Regions from separate parts of the Bacillus sp. LH1 genome, predicted to be linked through region 1. Evidence: riboswitches for the same ligand, from Rfam matches in the RefSeq annotation. Region 1 holds a riboswitch; each other region holds the start of a gene.
The links. Region 1 has a riboswitch for lysine ahead of ACX9TM_RS15365 (amino acid permease). Riboswitches for the same ligand answer to the same signal wherever they lie in the genome.

Region 1 (3,202 bases):
AAGATGCTTTTAGAGAAACAAGGATCGTGTTTACAAATAGAATCAGCTATTTTTTCTGCTAATTCTTCATTAAATAAAAATTTTAACGGAACATATTTACCCATTTTTTCACCTCGGTGGTCAAATGAAAACAATTTTTATTTTTTAATCGACAATCCATAAACCAAAGTCTCACTCGGAGTCGTAATACTAAAACCTGTCGTCTTATAATCAAGCTTCACTGTATCACCAGTGTAGTCTTTCGTAAATGAATCCATTTGTACGATAAGCTCCGCATCTTCATATACAACATCATCTGCGTTAAATGTATCCCAAATTAAATCGACATCAACGAAAATACTACAGGAGTTTGTCATTGTTCCTCTAATGCGAATGATCTTTTTGTCTTCACGTTCTAATCTATGTATAGCTGCTTTTGCTTCATCAGTAATGCGAATGTTCATTGTATCCCAACCTTTTATTTATATTTCTTCTATTATGGCAAAAACAGGAGCAATAGGGAAGGAAAGAGGTTTGCAACAAAAAACGAGCAAACAAATTTGTTTGCTCGTTTCACTTTATTTTAGTTCACATTTATCAAGTGGAATCACTTTTGTTTTTTTCGTAAATTTATATCCTAACCATAGTACTAAGAAGAGTGGTAAACCGATGTAAGAAACGAGTACGCCATTCCAATCGATTGATTCACCCATAAATGCGCCGTAGTTTTGTCCTAAAATTACGATGATACAAAGTGTAAATGCGAAGATTGGACCAAATGGGAACCATTTTGCTCTATATGGTAAGTCATTTAAATCTTTTCCTTGTGCGATATACGCTTTACGGAAACGGTAATGACTAATTGCAATGCCGACCCAAGCGATAAAGCCAGACATTCCTGATGCATTTAATAACCAAATGTATACAACACCGTCACCGAATAAAGAAGCAATGAAAGCGATACTACCGACAATTGATGTTACGATTAATGCGTTAACAGGTACACCGCGGCTATCTAATTTACCAAGAAACTTTGGTGCTTTTCCTTGGCGAGCTAAATCCCAAAGCATACGAGTTGATGCATACATACCAGAGTTACCAGCAGATAGTACTGCCGTTAAAATAACAGCGTTCATAACAGAAGCAGCAAAGGCAACGCCCGCTTTTTCAAAAATAAGTGTAAACGGACTTACTGTAACATCACTTGCAGCAAGGCTTTCAGTTGTATAAGGAATTAATAAACCGATAACGAGAATTGCAAGGATATAGAATAAAAGAATACGCCAAAAGATTGAACGAATCGCTTTCGGAATATTACGCTCTGGATCAGAAGTTTCACCAGCAGCTACTCCTAATAGTTCAGTACCTTGGAATGAGAAACCAGCTGCCATAAACACACCGATAATTGCCATGATACCGCCGTTAAATGGTGCATCTGCAACAGTGAAGTTTTTAAATCCAACCGTTTCACCGCCCATAATTCCAAAAATCATCATGAAACCAACAATTAAAAAGATAATAATCGTAACTACTTTAATAAGTGCGAACCAATATTCAGATTCACCAAACCCTTTAACAGATAAATAGTTTAAAAGGAAAATAATAGCTAAACATAATCCGCTCCAAATAAGAGAAGGGGTATCTGGGAACCAAAATTTCATAATTAATGTTACGGCTGCAAGTTCAGCAGCAATCGTAATTGCCCAGTTATACCAATAGTTCCATCCAAGTGCAAAGCCAAGTGATGGATCAACAAATTTTGTTGCATACGTACTAAAAGATCCAGTAACAGGCATGTAAGCTGCAAGTTCAGCTAAGCTTGTCATTAAAAAATAAACCATAATTCCAATTGCGGCGTATGCAATTAATGCGCCACCAGGTCCAGCTGTATGGATGACACCACCACTGGCAAGAAATAGTCCGGTACCAATTGTACCACCGAGAGAAATCATCGTAAGGTGACGAGATTTTAATCCGCGTTTTAATTCACCTTGTCCTTGTGTAGTTTGCGTTTTAGAGGTAGATTGATTTGTTGCGCTATTCATGTTCAACACTCCTTTTCTTGTAGGTTAGGAAGGAGCGGGGGAGAAAAATACAAAAAACCGCCAAAGGAATTTGGCGGAACGTTTCACAAATAACCACCCCATCATACCCTTCCGTTAAGATAGCACCCCACGTTTACACGGTAATTTTGTAAACGTGACAGTTCTGTTCCTTTCGGAGACAGCCCCAGCTCATATTTCCAGAGAAGAAATATAAACTTCGGCAACTTTTCCTTTCAAACGGAGTCAGCTGACATTCTCTGTGTCTCGTCCGTTTTACTATTAAAAGTCGCAACCTCTACCTCATCGGATTGATGAGGATTTATATATTGCTAAGATTTTTAATATATGGCAATTGTAATGACTTTCTGAATATATTGCAAGATATTTTGTTAGGAAAAGTCAAAAAATATCGGTTATTGTATAGGAAACGCTTGCAAAACTCCACCCGAACCTACTATTATGTAGCAATAAGCAAAGAAAAAATTGTTATACAAATGTTTCGCAAAAAATATTGAAAAACCCTCTAAATTAAAAGAAAATTCAGAAAAATATAATTCGACATTCATAATAAAGTCATATTATTTGTTATAATTAGGGTAACGTTTAAGCAAAAAGGGGAAATCAAAATGAAATTAGAAACAGAAAGGCTCTATATAGTGCCGTGTACAGAAGAGAGGATTCAAGTCGCTAACGAGCAAGGATATAATAGCGGTCCGCATATTGTAGGGCATGTAAAGAATGTAAAAAAAGATGCAACTTTATTACCATGGGGGGCGTGGTATGTTCTTCGAAAAGAAGACGATAGCGTTTTAGGTGATATTGGGTTTAAAGGGAAACCAAACGAGGATCAAACAGTAGAAATTGGCTATGGATTCATTGAGAAATATTGGAATCAGGGCTATGCAACAGAAGCTGTAAAAGAACTAATCGATTGGGCTTTCAAAACAGGTGAGGTAGAAACAATAATTGCAGAGACACTTCTAGATAATTATAGTTCGATGCGTGTTTTAGAAAAGTTACATATGAAGAGAGTAAATGCTACAGAAATGATGATTAATTGGAAAATAGAAAAATAAAAAATACCGCTCTAAATTGAGCGGTATTTTTTATAGTTATGGTAGCATTTGCTTCTGATCATTCGGATACTCAGCCGTTGACGTATTAGGACGATTGGAATG
Region 2 (3,202 bases), 1.2 Mb from region 1:
ATCTTTACTTCTTCTAAATGAGTAAACAGTAGTTTTGGCACTATCCCTTGATATATCCATACAAAAGCAAATAAAAAACATACGAGCCAATACGTCATTGTTCTTCTAATTAGTAACCTAGGATGAAGCCCCTTTTCTAACCATAATTTTAAAGCATCAAAACTCCAAGCAGCCGCCCAACCTAATAACGGCCGAAATATATAGCAATCTATTACATTCCCTACACGACCAAATCTTGTATCATAATCATATTGTGTCTCAAAATGGATGTATTCTTTATTTGGCGTATACTTCCAATAACCACGTCCTATTTGAATAAGAGATAATGTATTATCCGTCCAAAATTTTAAAGAAGAAATTCTTTCACCAGTTTCTTTTCTTATTTCACCTATTGATTCCCCTTCTCCAGCTATTTCAAGCCCAAATCCAATCTTTGTTTTATACAAAAACTTCTGTGGTTCTCCTTCTTTTTTCTCTAAATACGAAATTTCAGTAAAGCGAGCATCCCACACTGTATGTATATGTGGTTCTTGCGTATATTCCCATAATTTTTCCATCGTCGTGTTCATTTTTGTCGCAACATAAATAGGCTGTTTCCTTTTCATTCTCCCCACCTCCTATGCACTATAAGTTTAATGTACATGCAATGAATTTATTTTGCTACATTTTTCACAAACTTCCTCAGAAAAAAGAAAGAATTTTTAAAATATATATAAAACACTTGATTCCCCGAAAAATTTAAATTATTATAAAACAAATGTTACCAACAACTTCATAAATCAAACACTCTCGCCTAAAACGTGAGATAGAGGTTGCGATACTTATGAGTATTCTAATGGAGACACAGAGATGTCTATGAACTTAGATGAAAGGAAGTATTGCCGAAATTGATAAATTTCTCTGCATTTATCAATTGGGGCTGTTTTCGAATAGAAACAGAACTGTCATATGTACAGACGTGTACGTATGAAGAGCTATCTACAAAAAAGAGATATCATTTTTTATGATATTCCTTTTTTGGCGGTTTTTTTATTAGCTCCGTTTTCTGTTTCCCTTTTCCTGTAACAGCACCATCCTCACTTATTTGAGATGGTGTTTTTTGTTTGTCTTTCTGGTAACTACAGGAGTATTGGGATTGATATATTTCCTAATCTATTCTTAAAAATAGACGAAAGAAGGAATTTGTAATGGAAACAATTGTTCAAAAATTTGGTGGCACTTCTGTCGGAAGCGTCGAACGCATTCAACATGTAGCAAATTTAATTATTGAAGAATATGAACGAGGTCATAGCATTGTCTCTGTCGTTTCAGCAATGGGAAAAAGCACAGATGAACTTGTCGCACTCGCTAACGCTATCACAGAAAATCCAAGTAAACGTGAAATGGATATGCTTCTATCTACAGGAGAACAAGTAACTATTTCATTATTAACAATGGCACTGCAAGCAAAAGGCTATCATGCAATTTCATTAACAGGGTGGCAAGCAGGTATCACGACAGAATCTGTACATAGTAGTGCACGGATTACTGACATTCATACAGATCGTATTCAATCTTATCTTGCTGAAGGTACGATTGTTATTGTAGCTGGTTTCCAAGGAGTCAGTGAAGATTTTGAAATTACAACGCTTGGACGAGGCGGTTCTGATACAACTGCTGTCGCATTAGCCGCTGCACTTAAAGCAAAAAAATGTGATATTTATACGGATGTTACAGGCGTATATACGACGGATCCACGAGTTGTAAAAGATGCTTACAAATTAGACGAAATTTCTTATGACGAAATGTTAGAGCTTGCTAATCTCGGTGCTGGCGTATTACACCCGCGCGCCGTTGAGTTTGCTAAAAATCATAACGTAGTTTTAGAAGTTCGCTCAAGTATGGAACAAGAAAACGGAACAATTGTAAAAGGAGAATGTAACATGGAACAACAATCAATCGTTAAAGGTATTGCATTTGAGGATAATATTACACGTGTCACAATTAAAGGACTAGAACAAGGCTCGCTTTCAACAGTTTTCTCTACATTAGCAGCAGCACACATTAATGTAGATATCATCATTCAAAGTATTACAAATGAAGGAACTGTACATCTCTCCTTCTCCATTCACTCGAATGATTTAAGAGAAACTTTAGAAGTTTTGGAACAAAATCAAGAAACTCTTCACTATGAATCTGTAGAACATGAAAATCACTTAGCAAAAGTATCAATCGTAGGATCTGGCATGGTATCTAACCCAGGTGTCGCTGCAAATATGTTCACTACTTTAAAAGAAGAAGATATTCATATTAAAATGGTAAGTACATCAGAAATTAAAGTGTCTGTCGTTATTGACCGCCTTCATTTAGTAACAGGCGTTGAGGCGCTGCATCAATCATTTATGGCGAAAATTGAGCCTTTCGTGCAAATGAGCTAATTTGATATGTTTAGTAACGCTTATAAAAAAAACATATTAATCTACTTCCTTCCTATTAAATAAAAAGCTATTCGTTAACAAGATGCTATATGATATATTAAAAAACACCTTGTCACATTTTCCTATACTGTGACAAGGTGTTTTTGACTGAAAGGAATTTGTAACTACTTAGTAGTATAATTATGAGGATAATTAAATAATAAACTTTTATACATAAGGAGATAAGACTATGGCAAAAAACAAATTACTACGAATGGACAATGTCAGCATCGTTGTAGAATCCCTTGATAACGCAATCTCTTTCTTTGAGGAGATTGGCTTGAATCTCGAAGGTCGAGCAAATGTCGAAGGTGAATGGGCTGGTCGCGTAACTGGACTCGGTTCTCAGTGCGTAGAAATCGCTATGATGGTCACTCCAGATGGCCACAGCCGAATTGAACTTTCGCGATTTCTCACCCCTCCTACTATAGCAGATCACCGAACAGCTCCTGTAAACGCCCTCGGTTATCTACGCGTCATGTTCACTGTCGAGGATATTGACGAAATGGTATCCAAACTCACTAAGCATGGTGCAGAGCTCGTTGGCGAAGTAGTTCAGTACGAGAACTCGTATCGTCTCTGCTACATTCGTGGAGTCGAAGGAATTTTAATCGGTTTGGCGGAAGAACTCGGTAATAAATAAGCAAGTGAAGTTTTATAAAAAAGAGGGAATAGCTATATATTTAAGCTATTCCCTTACTTCTATTAAAACAGATGAATGTTTTCTTTCTTGCAAGCTTCACGTA
Region 3 (3,202 bases), 1.5 Mb from region 1:
GGAAACTGCTAGTAAATCAGAAGCAGCGACTTTCGGTAAATGAATATCCCAAATCAACATGTCTCCACTCTCACAGCATTTCCCGGCAATCGAAACGAGTTCCTCATTCTCATCATTCGCTCGATTCGCTAACATCGCTTCATAACGCGCATTATATAAAGCAGGTCTTAAATTATCTGTCATTCCACCATCGACTGATACATATTTCCGAATACCAGGAATATCTTTCACAGATCCAACTGTATAAATTGTTGTCCCAGCATCACCTACAATGCTACGGCCTGGCTCAATCCATATTTCTGGCAATGGATATTCACATACAGTAAATTGTTCTCTCACTGCACTTGTTACAGCTCGCACATATGTCTCAAGAGTTAATGGTGTATCTGACTCTGTGTAACGTATTCCAAATCCCCCGCCTACATTTAACACTTTTACTACATAGTTTGTTTGCTCTCTCACTTCTTCTAAAAATTGGCGAAGAACTTCAATTGCTCGAACAAAACCAGCTGTTTCAAATATTTGCGACCCAATATGTGAATGGATCCCTAGCACATTATAATTGGATTTTTGTAAAGCCAATCCAATTGCCTGCATTGCTTGACCATTTGAAACACCAAATCCAAATTTCGAATCATCTTGACCTGTTGTAATATATTCATGTGTGTGCGCCTCTACTCCAGGCGTTACACGAATTAATATGTTCACAAATTTCCCATGTTGCATCGCTAAATCGTGTAAAACTTCTAATTCAAAGAAATTATCTACGACAAAACAACCGATATTCGCCTGAAGAGCCATCACTACTTCTTCTTCTGTTTTATTATTTCCATGAAAATGAATACGTGATGCCGGAAATCCTGCTTGGAGCGCAGTATATAATTCTCCCCCAGAAACAACGTCTAATGACATATTCTCTTCACGAGCTACTCGGCACATCTCCATGCACAAGAACGCCTTGCTTGCATATGCTACTTGATAAGAGAAACCACTTTCTTTAAAAGCACGATGAAATGCTCGGCATTTTCCTCGAATAGACTCTTCATCGTATACATAAAGTGGTGTTCCGTATTGCTTTGCTAGCTGCGTCGTATCGCACCCTCCAATTTCTAAGTGTCCTTGCCCATTAATTCGGCTTGTGCCGTGTAAATACATTTAAATTCCTCCCTTATTTCCTCTAAAACTCATAACCCCAATCTTCTATTCATTGCAGCACGCTTTTAGATAGACAAAAAACGCGCGGAACAATGTTCACACGCGTTTCTTATTAGGAAAAATATATATTGAAAAAATAAACGAGTTGTTATCTCCTCAAAATAAGAAACCGCATCAACATCTCCAAATAGCTCTCCATAAAATAAATCTTATGACAGTACTACATTTATTCAATGCAGTCCCAATATATGAATAAGATGGTTATTCTTATATTTCGGCAATAGTCCCTTTCAACCTATGATCACAGATTCCATTAAATCTCCCATAGCTTACTCTTTCCTATCGCGGCCTCTACCTTTGAGAGTAGATGAGGTAAGTCTATTTAATTTTCAAACATCTAATTGTTGCTATTAACAATACCAAAGGACCATTTTATTTGTCAAACAATTTTTTATATTGTTTTTTCACAGTTTAGTTTCGTATCATTTGGTAAGCGCTTTACTGAAATCTTTGTCACTTCCCATTCGCCTTCTTCGTTATTAAATGTAATCGTTACCTTCTCAAATGGTGGAGCAATTTTCCCAGCAACACGTTCATACTTTGTCACTTCAATACTTGCTTGAAATAAATATGTACCGCTATACACTTTTTTTAAACTAATAATTTTAGGACATTGATAAGGTTTCAAACTTCCATATTGTTTTTCAATTGCTTTATTTATTTTTGGAAATAAAACAGAATAAAGTGCATCTTCCATAAGAGGTGCATCATATTGGGCTACCGACACACTCGGTGAAGTAAAAAGTATAACACTACTGCATGCTATAAAATATAATAATTTTCGCATTATAACCTCCGTATTATCACGCGATTCTTTCTGCGTACGATAATTATCATACATAGAAATTCTGTTTTATTGTCTCCCACCACTCTTTTTCTACTCGATTATTATAAAAAAGCCCACAACCTTCTTTTATTTTCGTATAATGATACTCATAGTATAATAATCATAATAACAAAGGACTGTTCGTATATATAAAATGAGTCGTTAAGCAAACTGACTCACAAGAACTGTCATGCTTTTTAGGAGAGGAGTATATTATGCTACAACATCTGTTTCCAAAACTGCGATTTGCACTCGTTGCAGTCGTTTTACTATGGATTAAAACATATATTGTGTACAAGCTAGCATTTGATATTAAAATTGATAATTTCTTTGAAGAATTCATGCTTTTTATCAATCCACTAGCTGCGTTACTTTTATTTTTCGGCTTAGCTTTACTTGCATCTAAGCACCGAAACCGAATTATAATTGGAATCAGTTTTATACTGTCATTTATTTTATTTGGAAACGCAATGTTTTATGGGTTCTATAACGATTTCGTTACTTTCCCGGTTTTATTCCAAACAAACAATATGGCTGATTTAGGGACAAGTATAAAAGAACTCTTTACGTACAAAACATTACTTTTATTTGCAGATGCAATTATTTTAATGTTTATTTCACGTAAATTCCCATCATTTGGCGACAAAACACCACTTTCCCGCTCAGAGAAGCGAACTTTCTTTAGCGGTGTAACAGCTTTATTAGCACTACAAATTGTTGTATCAGTTATTTATAAACCACAAATGTTCTCGCGCTCATTTGACCGTCAAACTGTCGTGAAGAATTTAGGTTTATACACATACCATCTATTTGACATTACGCTTCAATCCAAGTCTTCAGCTGAGCGTGTATTTGCAAGTGGGGATGGGTTTTCTGAAATTAAAAACTATACAGACTCAAAAGACAAACAAGTTGATAAAAACTTATTTGGAGCTGCAAAAGGTAAAAATGTAATTTTAATTTCAATGGAATCTACACAAAACTTTGTTATTAATAAAAAAATAAATGGAAAAGAAATTACACCATTTTTAAATGAATTTATTAAGGATAGTTTCTATTTCGATAACTTCTATCACCAAACTGGACAAGGCAAAACTTCTGATGCTGAATTTATCGTTGAAAACTCACTTTATCCGCTAGATCGTGGTTCTGTATTCTTTA
Region 4 (3,202 bases), 2.1 Mb from region 1:
AATATTTCATCTGTAATATTAGACATTTTAAGTATATGATTAATCGTTGCTTTAGCCTCACGTTTTTCGTTCTCTGCATATTTTGAAATATACTCCAAAGCAAATAATTGAGATCTTGATAATTCCATAATCAAACCTCTCCTTTAATTAAAATGACCTTAATGATTTCAATTAAAAGCTTATTCTTTCCTTCTTATGAAACGAACCTAATTTATTTAAAAACGTAATTTACTAAATCTTAATTATGCATACACGCATTTTTCATAGGCAAATGTACACATTCTACAGAAATTTGATACCCTAGCCATCGCTCAGCAATATGTTCAAATGATAAAACAGATCCCGTTGTAAAAAAACGATGCTTCGGATTCAGATTGTCAGACAAAATTCCTTTGTGCTGTAAAATGGTACTTAACTCTATCGCCGTTTCTTCTGCAGAACTAATAATCGTTACATCTTCTCCTAGTTCCTTTTTTATATAGGACTCTAAAAGTGGATAATGCGTACATCCAAGAATTAACGTATCTATATCTTCTTTCGTTAATGGAAGTAAAGCTTGTTTCACTTGCTGCGTGACATATGCTGTATCTTCTAATTGATTTTCTACAACTGTGGCTAAAGTCGGGCAAGCATAGCTATGCACTTCCAAATATGTATCCAGCTCGTGTAATGCTTTTTCATACATATTAGATTTTATCGTACCTACAGTTCCAATTACCCCGATTTCCCCTTTCTTTGTTACTTTAATTGCCGCTCTTGCTCCTGGATGTATAACGCCAATAACTGGAATGGAAAGTGCTTCTTGCAGCTCAGTCAATGCAGCAGCTGCAGCAGTATTACATGCTACGACTAGCGCTTTTAATGGAAACTGTTTGAGGAACTCAACCATTTCAAATACGAAAGATTGCACCTCCTCTACACTTCTTGGCCCATACGGGCAACGCTTATTATCACCAATATAATAAATGCTTTCTTTAGGCAATTGTCTTATAATTTCGCTCGCAACTGTTAATCCCCCAACTCCCGAATCTAGCACACCTATTACTGAATGTTTATGACATACAGACATTTACTTCATCCCCTTTTCAATCATCTAGCGCTAATAACATGTATTATATTACGAAAATTCAAATATCACATAACAATCCCTCTTACTTTTAATCACAAACTCTTCTCTATAATCTGATTATTACTATATCCATTGACGTATAAAAATACATTTGTTACTCTTAAAGACGTTAATTTAATATTTAAATCCTCATTCGTATCTCGGTGAGGTAGAGGTTGCAATCATTAAGAGTATCATTTCAGGAGATGTAGTGGCATTGATGAAGGAATGAGAAAGGAATGGTTGCCGAAGTAAGTCGTGTCCACCATGCACGCTTGCTGGGTCTGCATTTAATAAGTGCAGAACTGTCACAAACGTTTCGTTTGTGGAGAGCTATCGAGAGGTATGTCGTGGGTTTCTTATAAGATAGAAAGCATGTAGCGGCAAATTACGTGCTTTTTTTGTTTTGTTTGGGACTTCTCTTCCTGACTCAGGAAGACATACATATCTCCTCGCTTGACTTGGTTATACTAACTTTGGAGGTATTTTCTATGCAACAAAAAAAATGGGGCTTTTGGGTACTAACAGCTTTCGTTGTCGGTAACATGGTTGGCGCTGGTATTTTCATGGTGCCAAGTACGTTGGCACAAACAGCAAGCCCACTCGGTGTCACTTTAGCTTGGTTAACTACAGGGTTCGGTGTTTTAATGCTAGCTCTTGTTTTCGGTAATTTAGCAATTCGTCGTCCTGATTTAACGACAGGGCCACAAAGTCATGCATATGCTTTATTCTCAACACCAAAAAAGAAAAAAATGGCTGGCTTCAGTATGGTATGGGGATATTGGGTTGCAAACTGGGCAAGTAACGTTGCCATCATTACATCATTTGCGGGATATTTATCACTCTTCTTCCCAATTATGAAAGATACGCGACTACTATTTTCAATCGGCTCGTTTAACGTAGAAGTCGGAAAACTAATTACATTTACGATTTGTTCCATCTTACTTTGGGGAACTCATATTATATTAACAAACGGTGTAAGCGGAGCTGGAAAACTAAACTTCTTAGCAACAACAACGAAAGTAACTGGATTCCTTTTATTCATCGTCGTTACGTTATTTGCATTCGAAGCTTCTAAATTTGGACAATGGTATACACCGATGATTGATAAATCAGGGGCATCACACGGTCTTCTTTCACAAGTGAATTTAGCTGCTCTTACAACACTTTGGGCGTTTATCGGAATTGAATCAGCTGTTCTTTTATCAAACCGTGCTGTTTCTCCAAAAACGGTAAAACGCGCAACAGTTGCGGGATTACTTATTACAGTTGCCATCTACTTAGGAATCACAATTTTAACAATGGGTGTACTTCACGTTGATAAATTACAAGCTTCTGAACGTCCATTAGCAGATGCACTAAACGCTGCAATGGGTCACGGCGGCGGGAAACTGATGGCATTACTTGCTCTTACTTCCCTGTTCGGTTCTATCTTAGGCTGGATTTTATTAAGCTCAGAAGTACCTTATCAAGCAGCAAAAGAAGGTTTCTTCCCTTCCTTCTTCACAAAAACAAATAAAAAAGGAAGTCCAATTTACTCATTACGATTAACAAACATTATGTCGCAAGTATTCCTATTCTCAACATTATCAGGAACCATTGCGGAAGCTTATACATTCGTTATTACCGTATCGACACTGGCCTACCTCATTCCATATCTCGTTTCACCAATCTTCCAGTTAAAACTAGTCGCAACTGGTGAAACATATAAAAATGAAATGCGGGCAAGAATTACAGATGGCATAGTCGCAGTTATCGCACTTTGCTACGCACTATGGGTTATTAAAACGGGCGCATCCGATATAAAAACGTTCCTTCTCGGAATTGGTTTATTCGTAATCGGATTTGCTTTCTATCCATTAATGAATCGTGATCAGAAAAAAAATAACGAAAAGAAAAACGGGCAAGTTGCATAACGCAATTTGCTCGTTTTTTCTTTTGTAAAACATATATAATAGAACAAAGAGGTGAAAAACATGTCAATCGAATCGCTATGGAGCAGTCGCTTCCAACAACATATTCAAAATATCATTACATACTTTGCACGTATGATTAACGGTTTACTATATAGCTTTATCTTTATTTCATGCGTTG

Region 2: it holds a riboswitch for lysine, as region 1 does, so the genes downstream of both, ACX9TM_RS09490 (aspartate kinase) here and ACX9TM_RS15365 (amino acid permease) in region 1, are expected to answer to the same signal.
Region 3: it holds a riboswitch for lysine, as region 1 does, so the genes downstream of both, lysA (diaminopimelate decarboxylase) here and ACX9TM_RS15365 (amino acid permease) in region 1, are expected to answer to the same signal.
Region 4: it holds a riboswitch for lysine, as region 1 does, so the genes downstream of both, ACX9TM_RS04505 (amino acid permease) here and ACX9TM_RS15365 (amino acid permease) in region 1, are expected to answer to the same signal.

The regions. Positions count from the first base shown of each region.
Region 1 is NZ_CM175007.1:2,955,296-2,958,497, reverse strand. Features, by position in the region: gene ACX9TM_RS15375 (DNA alkylation repair protein) at 1-104, opposite strand, end outside; gene ACX9TM_RS15370 (iron-sulfur cluster biosynthesis family protein) at 138-443, opposite strand; gene ACX9TM_RS15365 (amino acid permease) at 558-2,024, opposite strand; lysine riboswitch at 2,137-2,330, opposite strand; gene ACX9TM_RS15360 (GNAT family N-acetyltransferase) at 2,651-3,100, shown strand; gene ACX9TM_RS15355 (sulfite exporter TauE/SafE family protein) at 3,137-3,202, opposite strand, start outside.
Region 2 is NZ_CM175007.1:1,786,492-1,789,693, reverse strand. Features, by position in the region: gene ACX9TM_RS09495 (DoxX-like family protein) at 1-605, opposite strand, end outside; lysine riboswitch at 799-985, shown strand; gene ACX9TM_RS09490 (aspartate kinase) at 1,188-2,417, shown strand; gene ACX9TM_RS09485 (VOC family protein) at 2,647-3,099, shown strand; gene asnA (aspartate--ammonia ligase) at 3,162-3,202, opposite strand, start outside.
Region 3 is NZ_CM175007.1:1,427,234-1,430,435, reverse strand. Features, by position in the region: gene lysA (diaminopimelate decarboxylase) at 1-1,155, opposite strand, end outside; lysine riboswitch at 1,336-1,517, opposite strand; gene ACX9TM_RS07535 (DUF3888 domain-containing protein) at 1,607-2,002, opposite strand; gene ACX9TM_RS07530 (LTA synthase family protein) at 2,257-3,202, shown strand, end outside.
Region 4 is NZ_CM175007.1:866,060-869,261, reverse strand. Features, by position in the region: gene ACX9TM_RS04515 (DUF3626 domain-containing protein) at 1-128, opposite strand, end outside; gene racE (glutamate racemase) at 239-1,069, opposite strand; lysine riboswitch at 1,271-1,452, shown strand; gene ACX9TM_RS04505 (amino acid permease) at 1,600-3,024, shown strand; gene ACX9TM_RS04500 (ABC transporter permease) at 3,085-3,202, shown strand, end outside.